One region of the Arthrobacter humicola genome, then DNA from elsewhere that is predicted to be linked to it. Evidence: riboswitches for the same ligand, from Rfam matches in the RefSeq annotation. Region 1 holds a riboswitch; each other region holds the start of a gene.
What was found. Region 1 has a riboswitch for cyclic di-AMP ahead of ABD243_RS16935 (NlpC/P60 family protein). Riboswitches for the same ligand answer to the same signal wherever they lie in the genome.
Positions count from the first base shown of each region.

Region 2: it holds a riboswitch for cyclic di-AMP, as region 1 does, so the genes downstream of both, ABD243_RS05480 (aggregation-promoting factor C-terminal-like domain-containing protein) here and ABD243_RS16935 (NlpC/P60 family protein) in region 1, are expected to answer to the same signal.
Region 3: it holds a riboswitch for cyclic di-AMP, as region 1 does, so the genes downstream of both, ABD243_RS06690 (M23 family metallopeptidase) here and ABD243_RS16935 (NlpC/P60 family protein) in region 1, are expected to answer to the same signal.

Region 1 covers NZ_BAAAQB010000041.1:68,606-72,495, forward strand. Annotated here, with positions in the region: partial or broken gene ABD243_RS16920 (cation:proton antiporter) at 1-110, opposite strand, end outside; gene ABD243_RS16925 (hypothetical protein) at 107-544, opposite strand; gene ABD243_RS16930 (hypothetical protein) at 580-834, opposite strand; cyclic di-AMP (ydaO/yuaA leader) riboswitch at 1,012-1,210, shown strand; gene ABD243_RS16935 (NlpC/P60 family protein) at 1,215-1,889, shown strand; gene ABD243_RS16940 (sensor histidine kinase) at 2,019-3,026, opposite strand; gene ABD243_RS16945 (response regulator transcription factor) at 3,019-3,693, opposite strand; gene ABD243_RS16950 (VTT domain-containing protein) at 3,699-3,890, opposite strand, start outside.
Region 2 covers NZ_BAAAQB010000012.1:224,684-228,573, forward strand. Annotated here, with positions in the region: gene ABD243_RS05470 (bifunctional glycosyltransferase family 2/GtrA family protein) at 1-324, opposite strand, end outside; gene ABD243_RS05475 (hypothetical protein) at 502-963, opposite strand; gene ABD243_RS05480 (aggregation-promoting factor C-terminal-like domain-containing protein) at 1,145-1,951, opposite strand; cyclic di-AMP (ydaO/yuaA leader) riboswitch at 1,951-2,110, opposite strand; gene ABD243_RS05485 (sensor histidine kinase) at 2,292-3,890, opposite strand, start outside.
Region 3 covers NZ_BAAAQB010000019.1:48,022-51,911, forward strand. Annotated here, with positions in the region: gene serC (phosphoserine transaminase) at 1-574, opposite strand, end outside; gene ABD243_RS06685 (iron-dependent transcriptional repressor DtxR) at 921-1,616, shown strand; cyclic di-AMP (ydaO/yuaA leader) riboswitch at 1,767-1,980, shown strand; gene ABD243_RS06690 (M23 family metallopeptidase) at 1,985-2,803, shown strand; cyclic di-AMP (ydaO/yuaA leader) riboswitch at 2,941-3,110, shown strand; gene ABD243_RS06695 (NlpC/P60 family protein) at 3,406-3,890, shown strand, end outside.

The DNA.
Region 1 (3,890 bases):
CCGGCCAGCAGTTCGCCCAGTACCACCGGCAGCCGCCAGTGCACCGGCAGAGCGAGCAGGGGACCAGCCAGGGCGACGACGGCGATCAGCGCCAGGGTCAAGAAGGTCATGGCTCGAGACTGCGGGACGGCCCCGGGCCAATCGGGGCAACAAGCTTCACCGGAATGTCGGTGTTCTCGTCCGTGAGGTAGGAAGCGCAGACGCGGTGATAGCCGTCGGCAATCTGGGCCGCGACTCCGGCGTCGAGGTCCCCGCGGACCAGGAGGACGGGGGAGAGCGGGCGGCCGTCGGCAATCTTGGCCAGGTCGGAGGCCACATGGGGGTTGTCCCGGGTCAGGAGCGGCAGGCCTGAGGCCCGCAGGATGTCTTTGGCCACGTGGTGGGTTACGGGCGCCAGGCGCAACGACTCCACGATGACGGCGGCCCGTGCGTCATCGGTGAGCAGCGAGAGATAACGACCGGCGGCCGGATAGTCGTGTTCCTCGGGCTCCCCGCGCCACAACACCTGGTCGCCCTCATGGCCCTTGTCCGAATCCTTTGTCATGGAATGAGACTAGTCCCGTGGAGGGGGCAGCGCGCCTACGTTCCTGACCGCCGTTCCACCACCGCGTAGGCCTTGCCGTCCAGGAATGCCCAGTCGTTGACAACCATAAACCCGAGGGCGTCCACCCGGTCGTTCAGGACGTGTTCGTCGAAGCCGCCGTCCCGTGGCTCCGCATCCCATGTGGACACGTGGACGTCCGGGCCGTCCAGGATCAGCAGTTCGGTATTGACGTCGAAATCCTCCTGGGGCTGGTTGCTCAACTGGCAGATGGCGACACAGTGGCTGTTCATTTCGGGCCTCCGCTTCCAAGGTGGTGCTGATGGCATCATCTTATGGTCGAAAAGCTGCGCCGCCCTATGGGCAACTGCCGGACCGCACTGTGGCGGCCGTTACCTGAATGTGACTTTTGCCTGCGGTTCGCGCTACGGTGGATAAGTGCCTGTTGTCTCCGATACGGGCGCTCCCCAGCCGATTGCCTAACTCTGCCGCGGCCCGGGGGTAACTCGCACCAACGACCGGCAGAGACGGGGAAACCACTTTTGGCCTGCTGATACGCAGGCCTTGGGGTGAAGCCGCACAGTGCCCGCAACGACGGGCCCCGGAGTGCGGCCGGGTGACTCCCATCCGAATCCGACAGCTCACCTCGCAGGCATTGGGAGAGGCTACATCCATGTCTTCAATCAATACTTTTGCGCGCCATGCCGCCGTCCTCGCCGCCGCATCCGGTCTGGTTCTTACCAGCGGAATGGCCGCCAACGCAGCCCCGGCACCCGTGCAGCGGGAATCCGCCCCGGCCTCCGCCGCGGACGTCAAGGGACTTCTCAGCGCGCCCGTCAGCGCCGATTCAAGCGTCAAGATCAGCTTCGACCGCCCCGCAGTAAGCTCTGTCGCCGCGCCGGTCATCGAACAGCCCAAGCCCGTTGCCGCTGCTCCCGCAGCAGCGCCGGCAGCAGCACCCAAGGCGGCCGCGGCGCCGTCCGTACAGGTGCAGGCAGCTCCGGCGGCCGCCCCGGCCGCGGCGCCCGCCGGTGGCCGCAACGCCATCATGCTTTCTGCCGCATACAGCCAGCTGGGCATCACCCAGGACTGCACCGCGATGGTGGAAAAGGCCCTTGGCGCGGCCGGTAAGCCCGTCGGCGACATCGGGCCCCGGGCCTTCCTCGGCCTCGGAATCGTTGTGGCGGCCCCGCAGCCCGGTGACATGGTGGTCCAGTCCGGCCACGTCGGCATCTACGCCGGCAACGGCCAGGTGATCAGCGGCGGCATGAACGGCGCCAACCAGACGATCGTGCACCCGCTGTCCTGGCTCACCGCGACCGGCGGCGTGACCTTCGTCCGCGCCTAAACCCCGCAGGGGCCAGACGGCCACTCCCGGGGCCACCCAATCCGGAAAGACCGGCGATCGATTTTCCCTTGGGGGCAAGCGATCGCCGGTCTTTCCCTTACCCGGATTCTCACGGATTCCCCCGGTCTCTCAGTCATTTTTGCCCGCGGCGAGCGGAAGCGTCATCTTCATGACCGTGCCGGCGTCGCCGGTGGAGGCAACCTCGACGGCGCCTCCGGCAGCCACGGCGATCTCCCGGACCAGGGCCAAGCCGATGCCAAAGCTCCGTTGTCCCTGTGTTCCGCCGGTGCTGGCGGTCCGCACGAAGCGGTCAAAGATCCGGGCCTGGTCCACTCCGGTGATCCCGGTCCCTGTGTCCGCCACGGTGATGACCGCGCGGTTCTGCTCGATCGCCGTCGTGATGGTCACACGGCCGCCCGGCGGGGTGTGGGAGAGGGCGTTGTCCGCCAGGGCCAGGACGGCGCGGCGCAAGGCGTTGGCGTCGATCCTGGCCAGCGGCCGGGCAACGGCGAAGAAGTCCAGGCGCACGTCCCGTTGCTCCGCGACCAGCCGAAGGCTTTCGGCGACGCCGGAGGCGGTGTCGGCGAGGTCGGCAGGCGCTGCCGAGCGGTCAGGGGCGTCGGTGGTGGCCGCGAGGAGCAGTTCGTTGACGATCCCGGTCAGCGTCGCCGCGTCCTCCCGGATCCGGGCCAGGTCCTGGGCCTGTTTGGAGCCGGGCTCGGTGTTGCGCTGGGCAAGCTGGATCCTGGTGTCCAGGATGGTCAAGGGAGTGCGCAGTTCATGGCTGGCGTCCTGGACGAAGCGCCGCTGCCGGGCCAAGGCGTCGCCGAGGGGGCGGATGGCGCTGCGCGCGCTGAGCCATCCGACGATGCCTGCCAGCACGATTCCCGCGACCCCGGCGATGAGCATGGCTTCGAGCACGTCCCGGGAATCCAGGTAGGCGTAGGCCGCCCCGGCCGATGCCGAACGCGGAACTTCAGGATGGGCCAGCTGGTTGACGAGGTACAGCGCCGTGGCGGCGAGGAGTCCGAGGACCATGACCGCGCAGGCGGCGCTGATCCGCAAGGCGACTTTGAGGGAGGCCTTGCGCAGGGTGGAGTGGTCCGGGGTTTCGCCGGCGCCCCCGCCGTTACTCATGGGCATCGCCGATCTGGTAGCCGACGCCGTGCACGGTGCGGATGACGGCCTTGGAGATCTTCCGGCGCAAGTGGTGGACATAGGTATCGATCACCCCCGGCTGGTCGGAGGCATGGAAGTGCGCTGAGAGGAGTTCGTCCCGGGTGAAGACCCGGTCAGGTTCCGCGGCCAGGGCTGCCAGGAGCTGCCCTTCCTTTGCGGTCAGCGACACCGTGTGCCCGTAGACCGAGCGGATCGAGCGCTGCGCCGGGTCAAGTTCCCAGTCCCCGATGCTCAGCGGTGCCGGCACTGCGGCATAGGTGCGCGTCAGTGCGCGCAGTCGTGCCGCCAGTTCGCCGGCGTCGAACGGTTTGGTCACGTAGTCGTTGGCGCCGGCGTCCAGACCCCTGACTTTCTCCTCTGCGTCGCCCAGCGCGGTCAGGATCAGGATGGGCGTGCCGATTCCTTTGGACCGCAAGGCCCCGATGAGGGCGATGCCGTCCATCACGGGCAGACCGCGGTCGATCACCATGACGTCCCAGGCCTCGGTCAGCCCCACGTGCAGGCCGTCACGACCGTTGGTGACCAGCCGAACGTGGTAATCCGTGTCCAGAAGCTCGGCGATGAGCGGTCCCAGGGCGGCGTCATCCTCGACGAGCAGCAGGGACGGCCGGTCAGCGGTTGTCATGTCAGCTATTCTTCCGTGACCAATTCCCGGGCCGGCAGTCCCTCCCCGGTTTCCGCCTCCGTGTCGCCGGCAGTTACCCCCGCGCGCCGGCTGGTGCGGCGGCGCCTGAGGAACTGCACGATACCCGGGACGACGGAGAGCAGGACCATGCCCACGGCGATGACGTCGATGTTTTTGGCGACGATGTCAAAGTGTCC
Region 2 (3,890 bases), on a different contig from region 1:
TCCGTCGGTGCTGGCATTGTCCGCCACCGTGATCCGGAAGGAGTGCGGGAAGGAGCCCAGAAGATAGGCGTGGAGCCGGCGCAGGCACGCCTCGAGGTCCCGCTCCTCGTTGAAGACCGGGATGGTGACGTCCAGCAGCGGCTCGCTGGTGCGCGTGTCAATAGCTGAGCGCCGGCCGCCCGGGCTGGTGAGCGGCCCGCCGAACCGGGCCTGGGCGGGCGCGTCGGCCACGGCGAGCCCGGAAAGTGCGGCGGGTGCTGCCGGACCGGCCGGCGTCGCGGTGGAGTGTGGCAGGGTTCCTGAGGCCTGGTCTGTGAACGTCATGGCTCAACTGTCCCGGCGGTCCATATGAGGGCTTTAGGGTCAAGCTGTGCGGGGGCTGTGGAAGTCCGCCGGCGACGCACGGAGTCGTCTGCAATGCCCGTGCTGCCGGAGCTCCGGACAGATAACCGGGGGCGGTGCCCACAACGCGGTGGTGGTGCACTGCCCCCGGTTAGTCCGTCAGGGAGCCAGCAGAGGACAAACGTTCGCTGCAGTGCCCGGTCCGCTGAACCTCCTCAGCTCCGAGTTGTCCAGGTTGAGGGCGTAGTTGACGTTGCCGGTGGTCAGGTACAGGCCGTCCGGCGAGGGGAGCAGCAGTAGATTCCTGCCCGTGGAGACTACCTCAACGCTGTCGCTGAGGAATGTGTAGCGGCTGGTACCGGTGATCACGTAGTTGAGGGTCTTGCCGTTGGCCGTCAGCGTGATTTTCAGTCCTGGCGACGTACTGATGACAGTGCCGGCAGGCGTCGCGATGTTCTTGAACTTGCCGGTGAGCTGCGCCGTGACCGGAAAGCCACAATTATCCAATGTGAACGTGGCTGGATCGGCGGGCTGCGGAGGTCCCGACGGCACCGCCCCGGCCGGTCCGGCGCCGACAAAGAGTGCGGCCGCGAGGACCGCCGGAATAGCCCATTTTTTCATGTTGTGCTCCTGAAATTTGATTCCGTGCCCTGGAGCGGGCACCCCGCGTACTTGGTGAATGGAGGCAGCGGTGCCCAAGCCTCCCGCCCCGACCTTGAGAAAACCTTGTTCTCCGAAATACGCGAAGGCCCCGGATCACGATGGATCCGGGGCCTCATGGGCGCTGCTGGCTGGTGCCGGCTTAGTACCAGTTGTGGGACAGGTGGAAGTTCAGGGCGCCGCAGGGGGAGCCGTAGCGCGACTTGACGTAGTTCAGGCCCCAGTTGATCTGGGTCCGGTAGTTGGTCATGTAGTCCGCGCCGGCGCTCGCCATCTTCGAGGCGGGCAGGGACTGGACCACACCGTAGGCGCCGCTGCTGGCGTTCGTGGCCGTCGTCTTCCAGTCCGATTCCTTCGTCCAGAGCTTCTGCAGGCACTGCATCTGGCCGGGTGCCCAGCCATAGCTGCCCAGCTGGGCCGCGGCGTAGGCCTGTGCCCCGGCGGGGTCGTCGATGGCGACCGGCGCCGGTGCCGGCGCGGGAGCCGCTGCGGGAACGGGGGCTGCTGCGGGAGCGGGCGCCGGTGCTGCCGCCGGGGCCGGCGCGGCCGGGGCAGCAGCGGCAGCGGCAGCGGGTGCCGGTGCTTCGGCCGGCTTGACCTCCGAGATCTGAGGTACCGCGCCGCTGGGTGCTGCAGCTGCCGGCGCGGCGACCTGGACCCGTTCAAAGTTCAGCTTGGCTAGGGGATCGGCCGTGGTGGCCGTTTGGGAGCTCGCAACAGTCGCCCCGTAGCTGCCGGGCTCTGCGGCCTGGCTGGCGGCGGCGCCGCCTGCCACGAGTACTGCGCAGGCGGCGGTGACGACGGCGGCGCGGCGTCCGGTGATGCCGAGCCCGGTGGCCAGTCGCGACAGGGCGGACGCCTGCGGGGCCGGTGCGGCACGGTGGCGCGACTTGCCGGCGCGGGAATGTGAAACGCCGTCAGGGCGCGTTTGTACCTGGAATTCAGTCATGATGGCCTCTCAACGCCTGCGGAGTTAGCTGTCGGGTTCGGATGAGGTCATCCGGCCGCACGGAATATCACGTGTCGGCTTCACCCCAAGGGCGCATGTGTGCAGAATGCCCGGGAACTCTGGGTCCCCCGCCTCTGCCTGGTCCAGCGGAATCCGGGAAGCGGCAGAGTTTGGCGTCCATCCGGATATGCGGCACAAATGGAGGCCGCACTCGAAAAACGGTACAGGACTCCTGGGCTTAAGTCACATTTGGGTAACGGCGGTCACAGGGGCGGCGTGTCGCGTTGCGCGAGATTCCCCGCGCGGGTGCCGGCAGCCGACCCTGTAGCCCCGGCGCCGGTTACGCCGACGGCGGTACGGCCGGGAGCCGTACAGCGAACTCCGTCCGGCCCGGTCGGGACGTGACCTCGACGGTCCCCCCGTGGGCCTCCACGATCGACTGGACAATGGACAAGCCCAGCCCGCTGGTGCCCTCGGACGTCGGTGCGCCCGCCGTGGCATATCCGCTCCCGTTGCTGCCGGCTGCACCCCCGGACCTGCCGGAAACAGAGCCGGAAAGAGGAGCGGTAGAAGAGCCGGGAGCGATGCGGGCAGCGGACCCGGACCGGGCCCCCGCCGTCGCTGGCGCAGGGCTGCCTGCGGAGCTGGCTGCCGGATTGGTGCGCGACGCGTCAGCCCGCGCGAAGCGGGCGAAGACTCGGCCGACGAATTCGGGGGCGATGCCGCTGCCGTTGTCCGTCACAGTGACCACGGCGCTGCCGTCCGCCGAACGCATGACGCCCGTGACCACCTTGGTCCCCGGTGCCGTGTGCTTGCGCGCATTGGACAGGAGATTGGCGAGGACCTGGTGGAGTTGGGCCGCATCGCCGCGCACCACCACCGGCTCATCCGGCAGTTCCAGCTGCCAGATCCGGTCCGGGGCCATGACCTTCTCATCGCTCACGGTCTCGACGGCCAGTTGGGTGAGGTCGACGTCGGCGACCTTGAGCGGCTGCCCCTCGTCCAGGCGCGCCAGCAGCAGCAGGTCCTCCACCAGGGTGGTCATCCGCTCGGACTGGCTTTGGACGCGGGCCAGGGACTTCTCGCCGTCGGGCGTGAAGTGCTCGGTCATCCGCATCAGCTCCGTGTAACCGCGGATGGCCGTGAGCGGAGTGCGGAGTTCGTGCGAGGCATCGGCGACGAACTGCCGCACCTTCATTTCGCTCTCCTGCCGCGCCTCAAGGGCGTTGGAGACGTTGTCCAGCATCTGGTTCAGCGCGTAGCCCACGCTGCCCACTTCGGTGCCGGGGTGGGCGGCCGACGCCGGGACACGCACCCCGAGCGCCACCTCGCCGGCGTCGAGCGGCAGGCGGGAGACCTTGGTGGCCACCTCGGAAAGCTGCTCCAGCGGCTTCATGGTCCGCCGGATGACCGCCGTGCCGGCGAGGCCGATCAGCACCAGCCCGCCTGCGGACACGACCACCATGGTCCACACCAGCGAGGCCAGGGTGTCCTGCTTTTCCGCCAGCGGGAGCCCGGTGACAATCACGTCGCCATACGGTGCACGCACGGCCATGAGCCGGTACGCGCCGGCCGAGAGCGTCCGGTCCACCGGCACACCGTTCGGGGCCAGGGTGAGGAGGACGGCGTTGTCGTCGGGGGAGAGGCTCTTGCGGGTGGCGTCCCCGGCCAGGAATCCGGCGCTGCTGACCTCGCCGTCCGCCAAGCGGGCGTTGAGCGTTCCGACGCCCTGCCCCCGGGCCTCGAGGGGGTCGGGGCGGCCGCCCGAGCTGCCGGGCACGGGCCGGCCGAACTCGCTGGAGCGGTGCGATGCTTCGCCGAGCTGGTCATCGAGCTGCCGGGTCAGGAAGAGGTCCATGGAGGCGTAGCTGAACAATCCCACAGCGCCGCAGATGGCCACGAGCAGCCCCATGGCAACGAGGACCAGCCGGGTGCGCAA
Region 3 (3,890 bases), on a different contig from region 1:
AGACGTCGGACTCCGCCACGTCCACATCCAGTCCGCCTGCGGCCGACGTCGCGTCCACCAGCACGAGCGACCCTTCGTCGGCGCCGGCCACGCGCCGGACGGGGGCGGCCACGCCGGTGGACGTCTCGTTCTGCGGCCACGCGTATACGTCCACGCCGGCCTCTGCCTGGGCGGTGGGGCGGGTGCCGGGCTCGGCCTTGATGATGGAGGATTCGGCGAGGAACGGCGCCTTGTTGGTAGCCGAAGCAAACTTCGAGCCGAATTCACCGAAGGACAGGTGCTGCGCCTTGGTCTCGACGAGTCCGAAGCTGGCAATGTCCCAGAATGCGGTGGAGCCGCCGACGCCGAGAATCACTTCGTAGCCCTCGGGGGCGCGGAAGAACTCGCTGAGGCCATTGCGGACCGAACCGACGAGGTTCTTCACTGGTGCCTGGCGGTGTGAGGTCCCCAGCAGCTTTGTCGACGCCGCGGCGAGGGCCTCCATCTGTTCCGGTCGGACCTTGGACGGGCCGGCGCCGAACCGTCCGTCCTTGGGCAGGAGGTTGGCGGGGATCGTGATGCTGGTGTCGCTCACAGTGGCTCCAATTTTCGGCTGGTTCGTAGCGTGGCTGGGAGGTGGCCTGGCCGGATGGCTACAACGGACACCCCTTGTCATTCTGCCTGTTTTATTCTGCCTGACAGCCGCCGGCGATACGGAAAAGCCTCTGTCATAGTCCGGTCATTGAGACGGCCCGAGGGGCCGGCCGGCCGGCGCCGGGGGACCGTCCGCAGTCCGGATCAAAAATTATCCGGAGTAATTCAAAATAGGCTAGGCTGTTCTGCGAACGTACGGCGGATCTCGCCAGGGCGCATCCTTACACGCAGCCCGCACGCGGTACGGTGGGAATGACGCAAGGACTGCGTTCGAGGAGCTGAGCTGAATGACGGATCTGATTGATACCACGGAGATGTATCTCCGGACCATTCTGGAACTTGAAGAAGAAAACATCGTCGCCCTCCGCGCCCGCATCGCCGAACGACTCCGCCACTCCGGCCCCACTGTTTCCCAGACCATCGGCCGCATGGAGCGCGACGGCCTGGTGATTGTTTCCGGCGACCGGCACCTTGAACTGACCGAAACCGGACGGAAACGCGCCGTCGGCGTTATGCGCAAGCACCGCCTCGCGGAACGCCTGCTCGCCGACGTGATCGGGCTCGACTGGGCCTACGTTCACGAGGAAGCGTGCCGCTGGGAGCACGTCATGAGTGAGCGCGTCGAGCGCAGGATCTTCGAGATGCTCGACCACCCGACCGTTTCGCCCTACGGGAACCCGATTCCGGGGCTCGCGGAACTTGGCGGCGCACCCTCGGGGGCCCACGCGGACGGGGTCGTGAACCTGCTGGAGGCCATGGCCGGCTACGGTGCGGATTCGCGGATCACGGTCAACCGGCTCGCGGAGCCCATCCAGGTGGAACCGGAGCTTCTGGCCCAGCTCGATGAGGGCGGAATCCGCCCCGGTGCGCTCGTCTCGCTGGAGCGGGTGGGGGAGTACATCTCGGTCCGGGTCCCGGATATCGAGGGCGCCTTGGAGCTGCCGCCAGAGGTTGCCGCGCATGTCTTTGTAACAGTCGCCTGACCAGCCAAAACGTCACCGTCATGGGACGACCCATGAGTTCTGCACAAACGCGATCACGGATTTATCACCGAGCGGCTTAATCACCTATAGTTAGTGCCCTGTACCGATACCAAAGCGTTACCTGATCCGAAGCCGAGCCCTGCCAGCGGATCAGTCGCAGAACCACCTCCTGGCAGGGGCGGGGGAACCACTATCGGCTGCTTCTTCGTCAGCCTTGGGGTGAAGTCCGTCAGCGGCAAGCAGCTTTCATCGAACGATCCCCTAAGGACGCCTCGGTGACCGGGTGCTTGCAACGGCGGACCGGGTCTTTGATCTCTCTGACCCGAATCCGACAGCTAACTTCGCAGGCTCTCAGAGAGGAACCGTTCTTGACCACCCAGACCGCCAGGGGCCGTCGCCGCGCGACCGGTCCCGCTCCGGAGCCGCGCCCCGTCGTCGCGCATACGGCCGAACGCCCGCGTGACGCACACCGCGACGAGCGCCGCAGCCGCCGCAGCCCGTTCCGTCAGGTAACGGACTTTGCCGCCGCCAGCGGCGTGGGGCAGAAGGCCGGAATCGCGCTGGCCGCCACCGGTCTGGTCCTCACGGTGACGGTCCCCGTCACGAGTCCCGTCATGGCCTCGAACACCGACGGATCCGCAGTCTCGGCCGCAGTACAGCCGGACGTCACGGCTGCCGCCGCCGCAAAGCTCGATTTCAGCCGGACGGCCATCGCCACCAAAGGCGACCCGGACGGGAAGCTCAAGCAACTGCTGAGCGCCCAGTCCGTCGGCAGCATTACCCGGGCGGCTTCAGCCGGCACGCTGGGTCCGCCGCTGGACCAGCTGATCACCGCATCGCCCTTCGGCTACCGTGTCAGCCCCATCACGGGCGGCCCGGGGGAGTTTCACCGCGGCCAGGATTTCGCCGCCCAGTGCGGCACGCCGGTCCACGCCGCCGCCAGCGGCACCGTGACCTTCAACGGATGGCACCCCTACGGCGGCGGCAACCGTGTGGTCATTGACCACGGCAACGGTCTGGAGACCACGTACAACCACCTGTCCTCGTCTTCGGTGAAGGTCGGCCAGAAGGTCTCCCGCGGCGATGTCGTCGCGCTGAGCGGGACCACCGGCGCCTCCACGGGCTGCCACCTCCACTTTGAAGTGATGGTCAACGGCGACGTTGTTGACCCCCTCGGCTGGCTCTAATAAAGACGATGGAGAACTCTCAAATTCCCGTGACACGCCGTGATCTGAATGTGACATTGAGTCCGGAGTCCTGTAGGGTTTGAAGCACGCCAACTTTTCCGAAGTTGGCGCTCTTGAGTGGATTGCCTAGCTCTGCCACCGCTCAAGGTCCGTTCGCATTACATCGTCTGGCAGGGGCGGGGGAACCAATTTTGGCCTTCGAAAGAAGGCCTAGGGGTTAAGTCGCAACGCTTCCCAGGAAGCAGCGCGGCCGGGTGACTCCCATCCGAATCCGACAGCTCACCTCGTAGGCATTGGGAGAGGCTACTTTCGTGTCTTCACGCCACAATGCTGCGCGTATGCGCACTGGCGCGGCTCTTTTGAGCCCGCTGACATCCACATCACGTGCCGCCCTTGCCGGCGCCCGGATGGGATCACGTTCCGCTGGCTCATTTTCTACCGAGTCCGGACAGCATGCAGTTTCCGCTTTTGGCGCGTCTTCGCAGTACACCCTTCGCTAAGTAACCCATTTCGGGGCGATCCGGCGTACCCCCAAGATGCCGGAGCGTCCTCAGTCCGCGCCCAAAAACGCGCGGTCCAAGGATCACGAAAGAGAGAACTTAATGACTACTCGTGCAACCGTTGCACGGCACCGCGCCGAGGTCACCAAGACCAACTCGCTGGCTGTTATTGCCAAGGCAGTCGGCGACAACGCCGGCGGCATGGGCCGTCAGGCCGCGGTCATCGCCGCAGCTTCCGGTCTGGTTCTGACCAGTGGAATCGCAGCCAACGCTGCTGAGACCAATGTTCAGCGCGAATCCACCTCCGCTTCCGCATTGGAAGTCCAGTCGTCGGCTCCGGCCACGATTTCGGCTGCTTCCACCATCGCGATCTCCTACGAGAAGCCCGCCGTGACCACGTCGCCGGCTCCCGTCGTCGAGGCTCCCAAGCCCGTCGTGCAGGTCCAGACCGCCGCAGCTACCCAGGCCGGCGGCGCCCAGGCCGGCGTCAACGGCGGCGCAGCTGCCCTGGCCCCCGCCGGAATCGGAAGCGGCGCCGGTGCAACCATCGCTGCCGCTGCCTACGCACAGCTCGGCGTGGCGCAGGA